2 regions of the Agarivorans sp. QJM3NY_29 genome follow, and region 1 is predicted to be linked to the other one. Evidence: predicted binding sites of a transcription regulator. Region 1 holds the regulator's gene; the other holds the start of a gene.
The links. The regulator MetJ, encoded in region 1, represses methionine synthesis genes. The targets are predictions, from matches to a motif close to TAGACGTCTAGACGTCTA.

Region 1 (9,720 bases):
TATGATCCGCCACCTAAAATTTATAGGCTCTGATAGAGTTGCTTTCGTGTGGTGTTTGGTGCCAATAGTGGTGATCAAATGGCGACGCGGCCCAAGTATTGAGGTAATCCATGAAAACTGATATCCATCCAACTTACGAACTACTTACTGCGACTTGTTCTTGCGGTAACGTAATCGAAACTAAATCGACTCGTACTGGTACTATGTTCCTAGACGTATGTGACAAATGTCACCCATTCTACACTGGTAAGCAACGTAACGTTGATACTGGTGGTCGTGTTGATCGTTTCAACAAAAAATTCGCTGTATTGGGCAAAAAATAAGCCAGCCTTATTTAAGCTTTACAGTAAAGAAAAAGCGCCGAAAGGCGCTTTTTTTGTGTCTGGTCATGATGCGAATGAGATATAAAGCAATTTTGCTCATAGCAGATTTGTATTTATTTTCGCTCAAATCGTTTTTCAGAAAGTCGCTTTACCTTTTTTGAGTTTTAGGGTTTTGCCATATAGCTAGATCTATAATGCTTGTCGTTGCCATCCACCATTTTTGGGCAGGTATAGTTTTGTCAGTTCAATTTCTCTTTCTTAGACTTTTATTTCGAAACAGTAGTAAAAAGTTGTACCGATCTGTGCGGGAATATCAGTTGCTTGTAGGGTCACTTTACCTCTCTTCCCTGACAGCACTGCGTTATTTGGAATATTTTTTCAGGGCGTTCCTTTGTAATTCTTGACTGTCCATATATTCCGTAATCGAGAATAGTTGAAGAGATTTCAGAGCTTGTTTCTGTGCTCGTGCATCCTGAGAGAAAAATCAGGGGCAGTGTAGAGTAGTATCATTCTTATTATTAAAACATAATTCCATTTTCGCTAAGAACCGTAGTTGCAAGTGAATAATAAGCAACTTGGTAGTTATGTCGAATGGATTACTGAATTGCATTGTCTAGACGACCTTGTAGCTCAGGGGTTATTGCGAAGCTGTTTGCCCTGCAACAACGCCCTTTCTATCTAAGGTGATTGAGTAAAAGTAGTCGCCTCTATGTTTTTAAATTCACATAACCTTTCTTATTATAATGTTTTTATTGACATGCACTTTAAATTCAATAGGTTATGTTTTTTTTGAGAATGTTTAAGCGGAATGAATCTGTAGATATAGTTTCTTTATTTAGAGGGAGAAAACCATATTGAATTTTTGAAGGATTGTGTTGGGACGTTATATAGCAGTGTCAACAGTCGTAATTTAGAATTAAACAATTAAAAGGAATTTTTGCAATGAAAATATATTTTCAATTTGTAGTTAAGGTTATTTTAATCTGGTCGATTGCTGGGTCAAGCATTGCGGCAGTCATATTTACAGATGATTTTGATTCTGCCGCATCTCCTTTATGGGGAAATGAACAGGGTAGCTGGAATGATAAAGGTGGTGCATACCAGTCTACATCAGGGAATCAAGCATTTAGCTTGTTACCGACAGATTTAAGGGATTTTTCTGTTGAATTGGATATTAATGATGTATGGGATGGCGGTGTAGTTCTTCGTAGTTCATACAATGGGGGGCTTTTTAACGGAATAGCCTTAATCACAGGAGGTCTTGGTGGTGGAGGTACCGGGGTTTACTGGCACGAATTCGTAAATGGTGGCAATTCACCAGCTTTAAAGCATTCTGGTGCATTATTCCCATCTAAAAGTGATATTCATTTAAAAATCGATGTGTTCGGAGATACCTACTCAGCATTTGTGAATGGTACTTTGGTCACTACCTTAACCAGCAGTTTGTACAGCCAAGGACAAGTTGGCTTGTTTAATAACAGACTCGGTCAAAGTTTCGATAACATTAGTGTTTCATCTGTTCCCGAGCCATCCACGATATTTCTTGCGGCATTTGGTATTGCTGGCTTATGTATGTTTAGACGAAATAAAAAGTCATATAAAGTACAAGCAAGTGCTTAACTCTCTGCCGTGGGCGGTTGTTCCTGCAAGATAAGTGAGCTTATTCAAAAGTGTTTGTCTAGTATTTAACAAAAAAGCCGCTCAATGAGCGGCTTTGCAAAATCTTAATCTTCTTTATCCAATTCAGCTTCGGTGGCTTTTTCTAAGGCCGGGTCGGGTCTATCTTTTTGTAGATCGGCATCATCGGGCAGGGGTTGCCCAGTGTAAGCGTGTAAAAATGCTTCGCAGAGCAACTCGCTGTTGGTGGCGTGTCGTAGATTGTTAATTTGTCTACGAGTACGCTCATCGGTCAGTATTTTCAATACTTTTAAAGGTATTGATACCGTTATTTTTTTTACTTGTTCGCTTTTTTTTCCGTGTTCAGCATAAGGGCTGATCCACTCACCATTCCAATCTGTCGACATACTTGAATACACACCAAACCAAAGAAACCCTATTGTAACGGGGGAAAAGCCACTTAGCAATCCAAGAGCAAAGACATTTAGACGTCTAGAAGTGTTGACGTCTTTACGGGGAGTGGTAAAGTGGCAGCATAATTAGAGGGAGTCAGTGAACACATGTCATTAAAAGATCTTCACGCCGCCACCATTGCGGTTCGCAGTGGTATTGAGAGTGATAGCCAACACGGAGCGGTGGTTCCGCCAATTTATTTGTCGAGTAATTATAGTTTCGCCGATTTTAAGCAAAAGCGGCAGTTTGACTACAGTCGCTCTGGTAATCCAACCCGTCAAATATTAGCCGATGCGATTGCCAACCTAGAGCATGGTGCAGGGGCGGTGATCACCAATACCGGCATGTCGGCCGTTCATTTAGTGACCGCTTTGTTAGCGCCTGGCGATTTGCTGATCGCACCGCACGATTGTTATGGCGGAAGTTATCGCCTGTTTGACAGTTTGGCGAAGAAGCAGGCCTTTGAAGTCGAGTTTATCGATCAAAATGATAGCGAGAGCTTGCAAACCGCCCTCGCCAAGCAACCAAAGTTAATTTGGTTAGAAACTCCCAGCAACCCGTTATTGCGGATTGTGGATATTCAAAAAATAGCTCAACAAGCGCATGCTGTGGGGGCTTTGGTAGTTGTGGATAATACGTTTTTGTCGCCTGTATTACAGAATCCAATTTTACTGGGGGCCGATATTGTGGTGCATTCGGCGACTAAGTATATTAATGGTCACTCTGATGTGGTGGCGGGTATGGTTGTGGCAAAAACTGAGTTATTGGCAGAAAGCTTGAGCTGGTGGGCGAATTGTCTAGGTTTAACAGGCTCAGCCTTTGATTCCTATTTAACTCTGCGGGGCTTAAGAACTCTGAAAGCTCGGATGAATGTTCACCAACACAATGCTCAAACTATTGTTCAATGCCTGCAGCAGCAGCCTTTGGTGTCTGCGATTTATTATCCCGGCTTAGCAGAGCACCCCGGTCATGCGTTAGCCCAACAACAACAATCTGGCTTTGGAGCTATGTTAAGCTTTGAAGTTGCGCTAGATGAAACTCAAATGGTGAAATTTCTGAAAGGCTTACAGTTGTTTTCTTTGGCTGAGTCTTTGGGCGGGGTAGAGAGTTTAATCGCTCATCCAGCAACTATGACCCACGCGGCAATGTCGCCAGAGGCATTGGCCGAAGCGGGAATATCGGCGCAATTGTTACGGGTATCGGTTGGTTTAGAAGAAGCGGAAGATTTAGTGAATGATTTACAGCAGGCATTTGCCAATCTTTCGTTTGGCTAAAAGTTGTACAGGAGAACTTCATGTCGGTAGTTAATAGACATGTCCATAAATTTGGTGGCAGTAGCCTCGCTGACGCTAGCTGTTTCAAACGAGTGGCGGGTATTGTTGCGCAGCATTCGCAAGCGCAAGATCTCATTGTGGTATCGGCTGCGGGTAAAACCACCAATCGTTTGTTGAATATCATTGATTTGGCGAAACAAGCCGATAATGCCGCTGCGGAAGCTTTAGCCGCTTTGATTCAGTTTCAGGCGCAGCTAGTTAAGGATTTATTGAGTGAATCGAGGGCGCAAGTGATCGAGCGAGAGCTTGTCGCAGAGCATCGACGAATTGCTCATTTGCTAGAGGCGGATATTAATGCCTTTATCATTAACGAACTGCTCTCTTATGGTGAGCGTTGGTCAGCAAGATTATTGGCCGCCCTTTTAAGCGAACAAGACTGTGCTGCGGAGTGGATGGATTCACGACAGTTTTTCAAAGCCGAATTAGCGGCCCAACCGCAGGTAGATGTTGCGCGCAGCACCCCTTTGTTGGCGGCGTGTTTAGCGGATAAACCCGCTTGCCGAATTGTGGTGACAGGTTTTATTTGCAGTGATAGCGAACAACGCACGGTGACGCTTGGGCGTAATGGCAGTGATTACTCTGCAACCGAATTGGCGGCTTTAGCCGATGCTGTCTCGACCACGATTTGGAGTGATGTTGCGGGAATTTACAGTGCCGATCCGCGCTTAGTGAAAGATGCTCATTTGTTAGATCATTTAGCTTTAAATGAAGCAGCTGAATTATCAAGGATTGGTACCTCGGTACTTCATGCTCGAACGCTAGAGCCGCTGGCTCGCTCTCGGCAACGCTTAAGCTTACGTTGTAGTTATGCTCCCAATGATGGACAAACTCAAATCCATCGGAAAGAAGCCAAAAAAACCGCCGCAAAAATAGTCACCTCGGTGGATGACGTGGTGTTGTTAGAGCTGACATTTACTGAACATTTCCAGCAAAATGCCAGCGCGCTGTTAAGTGCGTTGGCAAGTGTGCAGCTGGCCCCGACCACGCGTCATAAACATACTGAAACTGGCTCGCTACGGATGGCCTACACGCGCGAGCTCGTTGCGGAGGCATTGACCAAGATTGACCAGTTGGCGGTGCAGTATCAGGTGCAACAAGTCGAACGTACCGAAGGTTATTGTTTAGTGGCCTTAGTCGGCGCTGGGGTTTGTGATAATCCTCAACAATGTTACTTGTTCTTTCAGCAACTAGCCGAGCAACCTTTAGAGTTTATTCATTCCAGCTCCGATAAAATGAGCCTGTGTGCGGTAGTACGTAAAATTACCTTGGAACCGGTATTAATCGAGCTTCATAGTAACTTATTTAAACAGCGCCGTAAGGTTGGTGTGGTGGTGTTTGGCAAAGGCAACATTGGGGCTCAGTGGCTGAGCTTGTTTAACGAGCAACAAAGTTTGTTGGAGCAACAATATAAACTCGAGCTTTGTCTCGCTGGAGTGTTTACTAGCCAATCAGGACTACTCGATTTTGCTGGCTTGAGCCTTGCGCAAGCCTTCGATGATAGTTTAGCTAAGCCCTTGTTATGGCCGGAAGTATTGGCGCAACTGAAGCGGCATCCTTTTAATGAACTAGTGGTGTTGGATATTACCGCCAGTGAATCCTTAAGCGCGTATTATCATGAGTTTGCCAAGCTTGGTCTGCATTTGATTACCGCCAATAAACTTGCCGGAGCCAGTGCTTCAGCGAATTTTGAGCAGCTCAGTCAGAGTTTTCGTGACCATGGCTGCAAATGGTTAGCCAATGCCACGGTTGGTGCGGGACTGCCAATTCAGTCGAGTATTCAGCAGTTGCGGCAAGCGGGGGATCAGATCCTTGCTATTTCTGGAATATTTTCCGGTACTTTAAGTTGGTTATTTCAACAATATGATGGTTCTAGTCCATTTTCTGAGTTGCTGGTGGATGCGCTCAATCAAGGGTTGACCGAGCCCGATCCTCGAGATGATCTTTCGGGTAAGGATGTGCAGCGAAAATTACTGATCTTAGCCCGAGAGGCTGGTCTCAAGCTTGAGTTAGCGGATATTCAATTAGCTTCTCTGGTGCCAGAAGCCTTAGCAGAATTAGAACTTGAGCAGTTTATTGAACAGCTGAGTGATTTAGATGAGCCGATGTTGCAGGCGGTGCAGGATGCCCAGCGTCAAGGCAAGGTGATCCGCTATCTCGCCAGAGTCGACCATCAGGGCAAGGCTGAGGTCGGTTTACAGGCGATAGATGCACGGCATCCATTTGCCAATCTCAAACCCTGTGACAATGTTTTTGCGGTTGAAAGTCAGTGGTACCAGCAAAATCCTCTCGTCATTCAAGGTCCCGGAGCAGGCAGAGCCGTGACCGCAGGAGCGCTGCAAGCCGATTTAGTGAGTCTTTGTCAGTATTTGGCTTAAGTGAATTTAGCGTTGTGGCTTTGCTCGAGCTGTTTCGCTTAGATTTGAGAATTGAAATCTCACATAAAAAAGGCCTCCTAAACAGGAGGCCAAACAGGGTATATAAGGGTGTACAAACGTGAGAAGGTAAAGTGCTATTTAACTAGCAGCAAGCGCCCACTCAATCCACTTACTGCTATTTCGAAATGGTCTATATCAATGACGATCTCTGCGCCTGTGATTAAGTCGATAAGGGTACGGGTATCATCCAGTAAATCAGCGGCCAGACGGACCTTTTTTTTATCTGATGAAACGTTTAATAAATACACAATTTGCTGTTCTTTAGTCGTTTTTAATACGGCTAATAGATCTTTGTCGGCGTAGAGGTTCTGTACGCTACCTTGATATAGTGCTGGATTATTTTGCCGAACTTCCATCAATTGACTAACATAGTCCATCAGCGCTTGCTGTTCACGACTTGGGGTGAAACCATCGGTGACCCCTTTTATATGAGCGCTGGAGCGAGCAACATGGTCGTCACATAAACCTTGTGCTGCGCATACGCTGTTGTCTACTTTCGCGGCAAAGTTGGCAACTTCATCACCAATCTCATCACCGTAGTACAAGGTAATCGGTCCGCTATAGGCGGCCATATAAGAGAAAGCCGCTTTATGTCTCTCCCAATAATGGCTTAAGCCACCACGCTGAATCAGATCGCCGAAGCGAACTAAATCATGGTTGCCGAGCATTAAATTAGCTTGGGCGTGATCAGGATAAGAATGATGATCGTTCCAGCTGGCGGTTAAGGTGCTGGCATCGTGATCCCCTGAGCCACTTTCTTCTACCGCTAAGGTCTGTACGAGCGCATAACGACGGTTAAAATCGAAGGCCGAGGGCAGGGCTGGAGACGAATTACTGCCATAAGCGCTAGCTACGATTTCACTATTCCCATTCCATACCTCGGCAACCATATAGCCTAGGGTGCCCCATTGATTTCCGTTGATCTGGCACTTGCTGGCCTTGGCATTGTTGGCACTGGCATCTTTGACGGTTTGATGAATTTGTTGCCAGGCACTGAGCGGGACTTGATAGGCTTGGTCTAAACGCCATCCGTCTAAACATAATTCGCTGGTCCAGTACTCCGCCACTTCCTGGTAAAAAGCGAGGGTATCGCTGTTGGTATAATCCACAGGGTTTGAGCCACCAGCAGGGCTGAGCCCTTTTGGAGAAGTGACAAGGTTGCCTTTATGGTGGCCAAAAACCCCATCAAAGAATACGTATAAGCCTTTTTCATGAGCTTTCGTGACTAACTCTTCAGCCAGCGCTTTGGTCCCGAAATTAGGATCAATCTTAAAGTAGTTACTGGCAAAGTAACCTGTAGCATCTAGTTTGTCTGTCCATTCATCTTGGCCGTTGGTCGCAATAGACTCAAAGATCGGGGTGAGCCAGATGGCATTCATGCCTAAGGCTTTAATGTAGTCAAGAGAATCAATAATTCCCTGCAAGTCGCCGTTGTGATGGCTGGTGCCATAACCAGCACCATAATCAAACGAGCTATCTCCATCAACAAAGGATTCGGTCATGACTTGATAAATGCGCAAATCACAAAATTCACCAGTGGCGTTTTCACAGGGCAGGCGTTGTTGAGCACTCTCGGCCGAGCTGGTGATGTTGATGGCGTCATTGGTTGGTGTGGTGCTATTTCCATTTCCAGCATCACTGCCACCACCACAAGCACTTAAGCCGACGATGATAGAGATCGATAAAATGCTTTTTAACCAACTCATTTTACTTCCTTGATAAATACCATAAGGGGATAGGGCAAGTTAATCACAGCTTTGCATGACTAGATACTCGGTAACGTTTTCAAGATAATAGAAAATTGAGCTGGCTCGCATCTTTTTTGTTATTGATAAATAAAGAATTTTTTGAAAGGGTTTTCATGTCAGGTAAACAAGTTACGCTTGTCTGTGGAGACGAAATGTGATGTTTTTAATCAGTTTCAACTTGGGTTTTTTTCAGTGCTAGGTATGATGCAGCATATAAGTAGAGGGGAAGCTATGAGTGGCGTTAGGGCACAGCAAAAAGAAAAAACACGCAGAGCGATTATCGAAGCCGCGTTTAGCCAATTAAGTGCGCAGCGCAGTTTTTCCAGTTTAAGTCTGCGCGAAGTCGCTCGAGAAGCGGGGATTGCACCGACTTCTTTCTATCGTCATTTCTCTGATATGGAAGAGTTGGGTTTAACCCTGGTTGATGAGGGGGGCTTAACCTTACGCCAGTTAATGCGCCAAGCCCGGCAACGCATTATTGCCACCGGAGGTAGTGTTATTGGAACCTCGGTCGCGACTTTCATGGAATTTGTCTACAATAACCCCAATGTATTCCGCTTGTTGTTACGTGAGCGTTCGGGAACGTCGCCAGCATTTCGGGCTGCCGTAGCGCGAGAAATAGCGCATTTTATTGCAGAGCTGACTGACTATTTAGAACATCAATATCGCTGTCCAAGAGAAGACGCGCAGATGCAAGCCGAAGCGATGGTGATTATTGTGTTTAATGCTGGGGCTTCAGCTTTAGATTTAGCTGAGTTTGATCGCCAACAATTGGCCGAGAAAACCATCAAACAACTTCGGATTGTGGCAAAAGGTGCCGCTTTGTATAATCGTTCTCAAACACTGAGTTAAGAGGTGCATATGCAAGTCAGTAAAACTTTATTATTGTTGTCGTTTATTGCTGGTGTGAGTGGTAATGCTAGTCTTGCTCTGTTTACTGTTGCCGAGCAAGCATTTTCGATATTTCCTATTATTGCGTTTATATTGGCGGTGACGCAACTGTACCAGATTTATCTACATCAAGATCTGAGTGAAGACTCTCCTCTAACGAGTGTGGCTGCATTTTTATTGGGGGCGTTGGCTTACTCTGCAATGTTACGAACTCAATTCCCGGAAATCGGGAGTAACTTGTTAGTATTGATTTTATGTCTTGCGATCGGTCTTTGGTTGATGTTTAGATTGGGCGGTTTTAAGCGCTAATCTACACCAACTAATGGTTCAATTGTTGCTGCCAAGCTTTGTCTGCGGTGGCTTGATAGGTCTGCCAGTGTCCCTTTAGCCAACGTTGGCGGCCTTTCTCTGCATAAAATAAGTGCAGTTCGTCGTCAAAAAATTCCCAGACTTGCCCATTAGTGGCGACTAAACCTTCGCCCGTTGATAGGGCGTTAGCGCAAAAGCCATTGTAGCGAGGACGATATCGTTCTGGATCTTCGGCAAATTTATTGGCACTTTGCTGACTTGCAAAATACCAATCGGCATTATTCCAACGGACTAAATAATCTTGTTTACCCTGTAAAATACGGCGCGCGCCAAGCTGGTGGGCGCGGTGTTGGCTCAGCACATCGACACCACCGATAGCCTTATCACTCCAAAAACTTTTACTTACTGGCTCGCCAGCATAGCAATTCAAGCTAATTACAAAAATAATTCCAGTAATAATTGAATGAAACATAAGCCCCCCTATCAGCTCTATATCTGATAGACCGGGCTGCTTAAGAAGCGCTTTCATTAATATGCCTAACGACGCTGCAGATAGAGCCCCACCTCTATATGATCGGTGTAAGGAAATTGGTCAAATAGAGCCCAATGG
Region 2 (9,720 bases), 430 kb from region 1:
GAAGGCACCGCCCCCAGTAGAGATGTAAGAAACCTGGTCTTTAATTCCGAACTTATCAATCGCTGCTAGTGTATCACCACCGCCGGCTACAGAAAAACCAGCTGATTCAGCAATCGCTTTAGAAATGCCTGCTGTACCCGCTTCAAAATTCTTGAATTCGAATACGCCCACAGGACCATTCCAAAGAATAGTTTTAGCATTACCAATGATTTCTGCAAGCGCCGCTGTTGAATCAGGACCCAAGTCGAAGATCATGTCATCATCTTGAACTTCTGAAACATGTTTAATTTCAGCTTCAGCATTTTCATCAAATGCTTTGGCACATGCAACATCAGTGGCAACTGGAATAGCACACTCTTTCATCAATTTTTTAGCGGTTTCAAGTAAGTCCGCTTCGTAAAGAGACTTACCTACGTTATGACCTTCAGCGGCGATAAAGGTGTTTGCAATACCACCACCAACCACTAATTGGTCAGCTATTTTAGAGAGTGACTCTAATACAGTTAGCTTCGTCGAAACTTTAGAACCACCAACAATCGCAACCAATGGACGTTCTGGTTTATCCATTGCCTTACCTAATGCTTCAAGTTCAGCCGCAAGTAAAGGACCAGCACAAGCAACTTCAGCAAACATACCTACACCATGAGTCGACGCTTGAGCGCGGTGAGCGGTACCAAAGGCATCCATCACGTAAACATCACATAGTGCAGCCATTTTTTTAGCTAAAGCTTCTTCATTTTTCTTCTCACCAACGTTGAAACGAACGTTTTCAAGAACCACCAATTCACCAGCTTTAAGCTCTAAGCCATCGAGGTAGTCAGTCGCAAGACGTACTGGCACATCTAAAGCTTCATTTAAGTAGTCAACCACAGGCTGAAGAGAAAATTCTGCGTTATATTCACCTTCAGTAGGACGACCAAGGTGAGAAGTAATCATCAACTTAGCGCCTTGCTCTAAGGCCAACTTAATGGTTGGAATCGATGCTAAGATACGAGCATCGGAAGTCACTTTTCCATTTTTTACAGGAACATTCAGATCTTGACGTACTAATACGCGTTTACCAGCAAGATCTAAGTCGGTCATTTTGATAATTGACATTATCTGTCCTCATTTAGTTTTAAATTAAACTTACAACCCAGCCGCTTGGCTAAGCCGATAATTCCATCTGACTCATTAAAACGGTGGTGTCTAACATACGGTTGGCAAAGCCCCATTCGTTATCACACCAAGCCAACACTTTGACTAAGTGTTGGCCACTTACTCGTGTTTGTGAGCCATCAATAATGCTTGAATGACTATTGTGGTTAAAATCGATAGACACCAAGGGTTCTTCGGTATAGCTCAAGATACCCGCTAATTTACCGCAAACTGCCGCTTGAATGGCTTGATTTATATCAGAAACTGTAACTTTTTTACACAAAGTTACACTCAAGTCCATCGCCGTAACATTCTGTGTTGGCACCCGCACAGCGATAGCCTCAAACTTACCTGCAAACTTAGGAAGAATACGCTCTACACCTTTAGCCAGCTTGGTATCAACTGGAATAATTGATTGCCCGGCCGCGCGTGTTCTACGCAGGTCACTGTGGTAAGCATCGATCACTTGTTGGTCATTCATGGATGAGTGAATTGTAGTAATAGTACCACATTCCACACCGAAGGCCTCATCCAATACCTGAATCACAGGCACGATACAGTTCGTAGTACAAGAGCCGTTAGAGACAACCTTACTCGCCGCATTCAGCATATGCTCATTAACACCATAGACTACCGTGTGGTCAACGCAAGGATCGGCTGGATGAGAGAACAATACTTTTTTAGCGCCAGCGTCAATATGCATTTGCGCATCAGCGACTGAACTAAAACGTCCGGTGCACTCCAGCACGATATCCACCTTAAACTCAGCCCACGGCAAAGCACTTGGTTCACGGTTATGCAGCAGCTGGATCTGCTGACCAGCCACTGATAAACATTCCCCCTGTAGCGAGACATGTTCAGCAAAAGTACCGTGGGTAGAATCATACTTAAGTAAATGAGCCATAGCCTCTGGACTAGCTAACTCGTTAATCGCCACCACTTGGATCTGAGCTTGTCGCTGAGACTCAAATAACGCTCTAAGCACACTTCGGCCAATTCTGCCAAAACCATTAATAGCGACCCGAATAGGATGATGCTGCATAGTATTTTGCATTTCCATAAATAAGCAACAAAACAAAAAACCCTCTATAATTCAGAGGGTTTTACTCATAAATAATAACTAACGACTGTCTTACAACAGTTCGTTAGCCATCTTCACGAGGTTCTCTTGAGTGAAGCCAAACAACTTAAATAGCTCACCCGCTGGCGCAGACTCACCAAAGGTGGTCATTCCTAAGACCTTTCCATCGAAACCAACATACTTATGCCAGAAATCGGCGATACCCGCTTCAACTGCAATTCGTTTACGGACTGCGAAAGGCAATACAGATTCACGATATTCGGCTGATTGCGCATCAAAAACATCTGTTGCTGGCATAGAAACTACTCGAACAGCCTTACCTGCAGCGCTCAGTTCTTCATAAGCAGCCACGGCAAGTTCAACTTCGGAACCCGTTGCAATCAAAATAAGTTCTGGCGTAGCAGCACAATCTTTCAATACATAACCACCACGAGCAACATCAGCCAGTTGTTGAGCATCACGCGCTTGCGGTGCCAAACCCTGACGAGAAAAGATTAACGATGTTGGGCCATCTTTGCGTTCAATCGCATGACGCCAAGCAACCGCTGACTCTACCGAGTCACAGGGACGCCAAGTGCTCATGTTGGGGGTTAAACGTAAACTCGCAGTTTGTTCTACCGCTTGGTGAGTTGGACCATCTTCACCCAAACCGATCGAGTCATGGGTATACACAAAAATAGTCGGTTGCTTCATTAATGCAGCCATGCGTAAGGCATTACGTGCGTATTCCATAAACATTAAGAAAGTCGCACCGTAAGCTTTTAAACCACCATGTAAGGTCACACCATTCATGATTGCCGACATACCAAACTCACGCACACCGTAATGCATATAGTTACCGGAAGCGTCCTCAGCAGTCACCGCTTGAGAACCAGACCACATCGTAAGATTAGACGGAGCCAAATCTGCGCTGCCACCCAGTAATTCAGGCAATTTAGGACAAAAAGCTTCTAAGGTTTTTTGTGAAGACTGACGCGTCGCGACTTTAGCTTGGTTAGCTTGTAAATCAGCAATATACGAATCAGCAAATGCTGTCCAATCACTTGGTAAGTCGCCGTTCATACGACGTTTATACTCGGCCGCAAGTGCTGGGTAAGCAGCTTCGTAGCCAGCAAATAACTGATTCCACTCTGATTGTGATGAGCCACCAGCCTCTTTTGCATCCCAAGCTTGATAAATATCTTGAGGAATTTCAAAAGCAGCATAGGGCCAATTTAAAAATTCACGAGCAGCCGCTATTTCGTCAGCACCAAGTGGTGCACCGTGACAATCGTGGCTACCCGATTTATTCGGTGAACCAAAACCAATCACAGTTTTACAACAAATCATGGTTGGCTTGCTTGTTTCAGCTTTGGCTGCCGTAATCGCAGCCGCAATTGCGTCGCTATCATGGCCATCGACACCACCAATCACATGCCAACCGTAAGCTTCGAAACGTTTCACGGTATCGTCGGTAAACCAACCTTCGACATCACCATCAATCGAAATGCCATTGTCATCCCAAAAGGCAATCAATTTACCTAAACCTTGAGTACCAGCAAGTGAACAAGCTTCGTGAGAGATCCCCTCCATCAAGCAGCCATCACCGAGAAAGGTGTAGGTATAATGGTCAACCACAGGAAAACCATCTTTGTTGAATTGAGCCGCTAATATTTTTTCTGCTAAAGCCATACCCACAGCGTTGGTAAGACCTTGACCAAGCGGACCGGTAGTGGTTTCTACACCCGGCGCATAACCATATTCTGGGTGGCCTGGCGTTTTAGAATGTAATTGGCGAAAGTTTTTTAGTTCTTCGATAGGCAGTTGATAACCAGAAAGATGCAGTAGAGAATACAACAACATCGAGCCATGACCATTCGATAGAACAAAGCGGTCACGATCTGCCCAATTTGGGTCATTCGGGTTATGTTTCAAAAAGTCGCGCCATAGCACTTCAGCAATATCAGCCATTCCCATGGGGGCTCCAGGGTGACCAGAGTTAGCTTGCTGAACTGCATCCATACTTAAAGCACGAATGGCGTTGGCGAGTTGACGACGAGAAGACATGAATTTCTCCTGCAAATTATAGGCTATAGGGTATCGAGAGGCGCGTATTGTCACAAAGTCAACGATGTTACTCAATAATTATCTAAAAAGAATCGGTAAATTTATGGCTGAGTTCCACTTATTGAGTACTCACGTGGACAATTACTCAAAATAATGGCGCAAATAACAGAACCGAAGAGACAATGTCCCAACGCAAAAATGTCTAAGTGATACCGATCACGTTTTTTTGATTAAAATCATACCAACCTGTCGCAAAAGCACGTAACCTAGTTACACACTCCTCGCTCTGGAGTGGTGACAACACAATCAAACATTAAATGATTAGCAATAACGGATTATTCCTTTGATAGATGAGTTATCGGCTTCTACGCCTCTCCACCCCTTAATTCATTTTCGTCATCCGTTACCTGCGACAAGAGCTTATTTTATATGTTTGAACCGCTGAGTCGGCACCAACGAAACAGCATGGTGATTTACTTTCACCCCAACTAAGCGCTGATTAATTTTATGGACGTATGAATAATTATTCATACGTTGAAGTCATTCTTGCTATTAAGGTTTTAGATTTAAAATGCCTAAGTCTCCCAACTTTCGGTTTTTTCAAGGTGGATTAATCAAGCACCGAACCACCCCTAAATTCTTTACCACCCAATACGATTACATGGTTCTGATTGCTCTTTCTGGCTTTGTTGGCGCAACCGTCGGTTTAGTGATCGCGATGTTTGAAGAACTGATTAATTGGGTTGGTGACTTTCGGATTCACTTAGTCGAGAGCGCTTCGCTAAGTCCTTTCTTAAGTATTATCGCAGGTGCCTTGATTGGCGCTCTGATCACCGCCTTGGGATTTTGGTTAACGGCTCGCTTTGCGCCGGAAGCTTCAGGAAGCGGGATCCCGCACTTAGAAGGCGCTCTGGATGGCTTACATGATATCCGTTGGCGTCGAGTGCTACCGATAAAGTTCTTCGCTGGGGCGCTCACCATCAGTTCCGGAATGGTACTTGGAAGAGAAGGTCCTTCGATTCAAATCGGTGGTTCGGTAGGTCGAATGTTTGCCGGCAGGGCCAAACGTTATCAACACGCCACCCATATCTTAACAGCGGCGGGTGCTGCCGCTGGTTTAGCGGCCGCCTTTAACGCCCCTTTGGCCGGCGTGCTATTTGTAATTGAAGAGATGCGGCCGCAATTTCGCTATAGCATTACCTCATTCAAATGCGTCACCTTGTCTAGCGCCGCGGCAACCATTGTGATGCGCTCGATTCATGGCCAATCGGCAGTGATGGATATTCCGAACTTTTCGATTCCAGCACTCAACTCTCTGTGGTTATTCGCTTTACTAGGAATTATTTTTGGTATTGTTGGCGTTAACTTTAACCGTTGGGTCTTGAGTACCACGGCTAAAGTACAACAGCTCCAAAAAAACCGAATTTCGCGGATCGTGATGACAGGTGCGGCATTTGGTGCAGTATTTGCGACCCTGCAAAGCTTGGTTCCCGATATCACCGGCGGCGGAGTAGAACTCATCACCGAGTTGTTTAGAAATCCAATTGTTTGGGGTGTTTGCCTGTTATTGTTTGTGCTTCGCTTATTTACGACCATTGCGAGTTTTGGTTCGGCTGCACCTGGGGGAGTATTCTCTCCCATGCTCGCACTGGGCACTCTGCTTGGATTAGCATATGGCAGCTTAATGGCAAGTTATTTTCCTGACCTGGTTCCTGAACCAGGCATCTTTGCCATTGCTGGCATGGGGGCTCTGTTTGCCGCAACAGTTCGAGCGCCAGTCACTGGCATCATTTTAGTGGTTGAGATGACCGATAACTACCAGCTCATTTTGCCGTTACTGGTTACTTGTTTAGGAGCGACCTTCATTGCCCAAGCCTTGAAAGGGAAATCACTATATTCTGAACTATTGAAGCAATCACTGCGTAACAATCCTGAAATCAAACGTCAGATCAACGAAAGTCACGAGGATAGTAAAACAAGCTAAACTCGCAATCGCTGTGCGTAAGGATCAGGCATTACGGTTCAAAATAGTAAATGACCCAGATATACAGCCATCACATCGGAAAGCACGAGCCCAAAGTTAAAGTCATCGCCAAGAACGATAGCACAATTGCTGAGCTTGTTCTTTTCGTCCCTCGTCGGCAACACTCAGCAGCGACTTGTTATATGGTACATAACATTTGATTCAGCGCTTCCCAAATAAAAATCATCAGTAAAGTGGGCTTTAAGCCCGGTAACAGTATTGCTGCAAGCCCCCTGATTCAGTCGCGAGGGTAGCCATTCTCACAGATTATTCGCAGATTCATGATTTAATGAGCGAATAGAGTGGAAAAATAAAGTCAGCGAAACTAGAATAGACGTCCAGATGGTCATCCATCTATACGTCATCAACATTACATTCTAAGAGAGTCCAATCACATGACTACACACTTGTTTACTTCAGAATCAGTGTCTGAAGGGCATCCAGACAAAATTGCAGATCAAATTTCTGACGCTGTATTGGACGCAATTTTAACCCAGGATCCCAAAGCCCGTGTAGCTTGTGAGACTTACGTCAAAACGGGCATGGTGATGGTTGGCGGGGAAATCACAACCTCAGCCTGGGTGGATATTGAAGAATTAGCTCGCTCAACGGTACGAGAAATCGGTTATACCCACTCCGACATGGGTTTCGATGCAGATTCTTGTGCGGTATTAAACGTGGTTGGGAAACAATCTCCAGACATCAACCAAGGCGTTGACCGTGCTCGACCAGAAGAACAAGGTGCCGGAGACCAAGGTTTAATGTTTGGTTATGCGACCAACGAAACCGATGTGCTTATGCCAGCACCTATTACCTACTCTCACCTACTAGTCAAACGCCAAGCAGAGGTTCGCAAGAATGGAGTCTTAAGCTGGTTGCGCCCAGATGCAAAATCTCAAGTTACCTTTGCTTATGAGAATGGCATCATTACCGGGATCGATGCAGTAGTCCTTTCGACCCAACATTGCGACAGCATTTCCACCGAAGATTTGCGTGAAGCGGTAATGGAAGAAATCATTAAACCAGTGCTTCCAGCACAGTGGCTCAATGACAAAACCCAGTACCATATCAACCCCACAGGTCGTTTTGTCATTGGTGGGCCAATGGGCGACTGTGGCTTAACTGGCCGTAAGATCATTGTGGATACCTATGGCGGCATGGCGCGTCATGGCGGGGGGGCTTTCTCCGGTAAAGATCCATCAAAAGTGGATCGTAGTGCCGCTTATGCAGGCCGTTATGTCGCCAAGAATATTGTCGCAGCAGGTTTAGCAGAGCGTTGTGAGATTCAAGTGTCTTATGCGATTGGAGTCGCCGAGCCGACTTCTATTAGTATCGAAACCTTTGGTAGTGGTAAACTCGCTGAAGACAAATTGATTGCCTTGGTACGCAAGCATTTCGACCTTCGCCCTTATGGTATTTTGAAAATGCTCGACCTGGAGCGCCCCATCTATCAAGCCACAGCCGCTTATGGTCACTTTGGTCGCAACGAGTTCCCATGGGAACAAACCGATAAAGCCGAAGCCCTGAAAGCCGATGCTGGCCTATAAACCCAAGCTTCACTAGCTTGAAGCAGCCGAAAGCGTATAATCAGCGATTATCCTTTCGGCTTTTTGGATCTTAAGGTGCAACAACTTTCGCAACAGGTTGAAGCTTGCTTTCAACAAGCAGAACGCTTCTATCAACGTGCATTTACACGACCAGAAATCGTGTTATCGGCACGTCGCAGTAAAGTTGCGGGCAGCGCCAACCTAATTCAATGGCGACTACGCTTTAATCAGCATTTTTACCAACAACAACCACAACACTTCCTCGCTCAAACCGTGCCTCACGAAGTGGCTCATCTAATTTGCCACGCCCTCTATGGTCGAATCAAACCACACGGCAAAGAATGGCAAACCTTGATGCAACAGGTGTTCCACTGCTCACCTACAACCACCCATCGTTACTCCCTGGAAACTCTCGAGCTAAGCACGGTGATGTATCGCTGCCAGTGCCAAAACCATCAATTGGGGATCCGCCGTCATAATAAAGTACTGCAAGGGGCTCGCTATCAATGTAAACGCTGTAAACAAACCTTGGTTGCTCAATAAACCATAACTTGCCAGCCAAATGAGCAGCACTAACAACCGCAACGATTTGCAGGCTAGGCTTCGAGCGACGAACAGTTTATCCTTAACAACCTTATTTGCTTCAATTTTCACTCGCTCAGGAGCCGACACTTAGCATGCGTATTCCTCGTATTTATCAACCCTCCCCACTCAACGTTCAGCAAATCGTTGAATTAGATAGCGAGGCCGCCAACCATGTCGGTCGAGTATTACGGATGACAGCAGGCCAACACTTAGAGCTATTTAATGGCGACGGCAACAATTACTCCGCAAGTATCGAAAGTAGCGGCAAGAAGCAGGTGAGTGTAAAAATATTAACGCAACAACTTAATGCCAGCGAATCCCCCCTCAGGATCCATTTAGGACAAGTGATTTCCCGCGGTGACCGCATGGAATTTACCATTCAAAAATCGGTGGAACTGGGGGTCAATAAAATCACCCCACTCACCAGTGAGCGCTGTGGGGTCAAACTTAACCAAGAGCGTTTTGAGAAAAAACGCCAACAATGGCAAAAAATCGCGATTGCCGCCTGTGAACAATCAGGGCGCAGTGTCGTACCCGAGATCGCCGAACTACAGAGTTTTGAGCAGTGGGCTGGTGAAAACAGTCAAGCAATGAAGTTGAATTTGCATCCAAAGGCCCCATATAGCATTAAGACCCTCCCCATTCCGCTGCATGGCGTAAGATTGTTGATCGGGCCCGAGGGAGGGCTCACAGAGCAAGAAATTGCGGTCTGTAACCAGCATCACTTTCAAGAGACCCTACTCGGTCCACGAGTGCTGCGCACCGAAACTGCCGCACTAACAGCAATAACGGCTTTGCAATGTCAATTTGGAGACTTAGCATAAATGAGTATTAAACTCGGGATCGTGATGGACCCCATCACCCAAATCAATATTAAGAAAGACTCAAGCTTCGCCATGTTGATGGAAGCGCAAGCACGTGGCTATCAAATCTATTACATGGAAATGCAAGACTTGTATCTGGAAAATGGTCGCGCAGCAGCCGCTATGCGCCCTTTGGCAGTCCAAGAAAATGCCCAGTCTTGGTTTGAATTAGGCCCAGAAGTCGATCAAAGTTTAAGTGAATTAGATGTGATCCTGATGCGTAAGGATCCCCCCTTTGATACCGAGTTTATCTACGCCACCTACATTTTGGAGCGCGCCGAGAGCGAAGGTTGTTTAATCATTAACAAACCTCAAAGCTTACGCGATGCCAACGAAAAACTATTTACCGCCTGGTTTGCCGAATTCACTCCGACAACCCTGGTCAGCAGTGACATGAAGCGTCTGAAAGCTTTCCATCAACAACATCAAGATGTGATC

Region 2: the regulator MetJ is predicted to act here: its motif matches at 6,619-6,636, upstream of metK (methionine adenosyltransferase).

What each region holds. Positions count from the first base shown of each region.
Region 1 is NZ_CP194036.2:4,464,834-4,474,553, reverse strand. It holds gene rpmE (50S ribosomal protein L31) at 111-323, shown strand; gene ACRRS0_RS20325 (PEP-CTERM sorting domain-containing protein) at 1,266-1,943, shown strand; gene metJ (met regulon transcriptional regulator MetJ) at 2,048-2,347, opposite strand; gene metB (cystathionine gamma-synthase) at 2,501-3,667, shown strand; gene metL (bifunctional aspartate kinase/homoserine dehydrogenase II) at 3,688-6,102, shown strand; gene ACRRS0_RS20305 (alpha-amylase family glycosyl hydrolase) at 6,237-7,868, opposite strand; gene fabR (HTH-type transcriptional repressor FabR) at 8,142-8,762, shown strand; gene ACRRS0_RS20295 (DUF1422 family protein) at 8,772-9,110, shown strand; gene ACRRS0_RS20290 (YHS domain-containing (seleno)protein) at 9,121-9,582, opposite strand; gene trmA (tRNA (uridine(54)-C5)-methyltransferase TrmA) at 9,648-9,720, opposite strand, start outside.
Region 2 is NZ_CP194036.2:4,030,737-4,040,456, forward strand. It holds gene ACRRS0_RS18155 (phosphoglycerate kinase) at 1-1,098, opposite strand, end outside; gene epd (erythrose-4-phosphate dehydrogenase) at 1,148-2,179, opposite strand; gene tkt (transketolase) at 2,270-4,264, opposite strand; gene clcA (H(+)/Cl(-) exchange transporter ClcA) at 4,836-6,248, shown strand; gene metK (methionine adenosyltransferase) at 6,683-7,834, shown strand; gene ACRRS0_RS18180 (SprT family zinc-dependent metalloprotease) at 7,910-8,377, shown strand; gene rsmE (16S rRNA (uracil(1498)-N(3))-methyltransferase) at 8,512-9,243, shown strand; gene gshB (glutathione synthase) at 9,244-9,720, shown strand, end outside.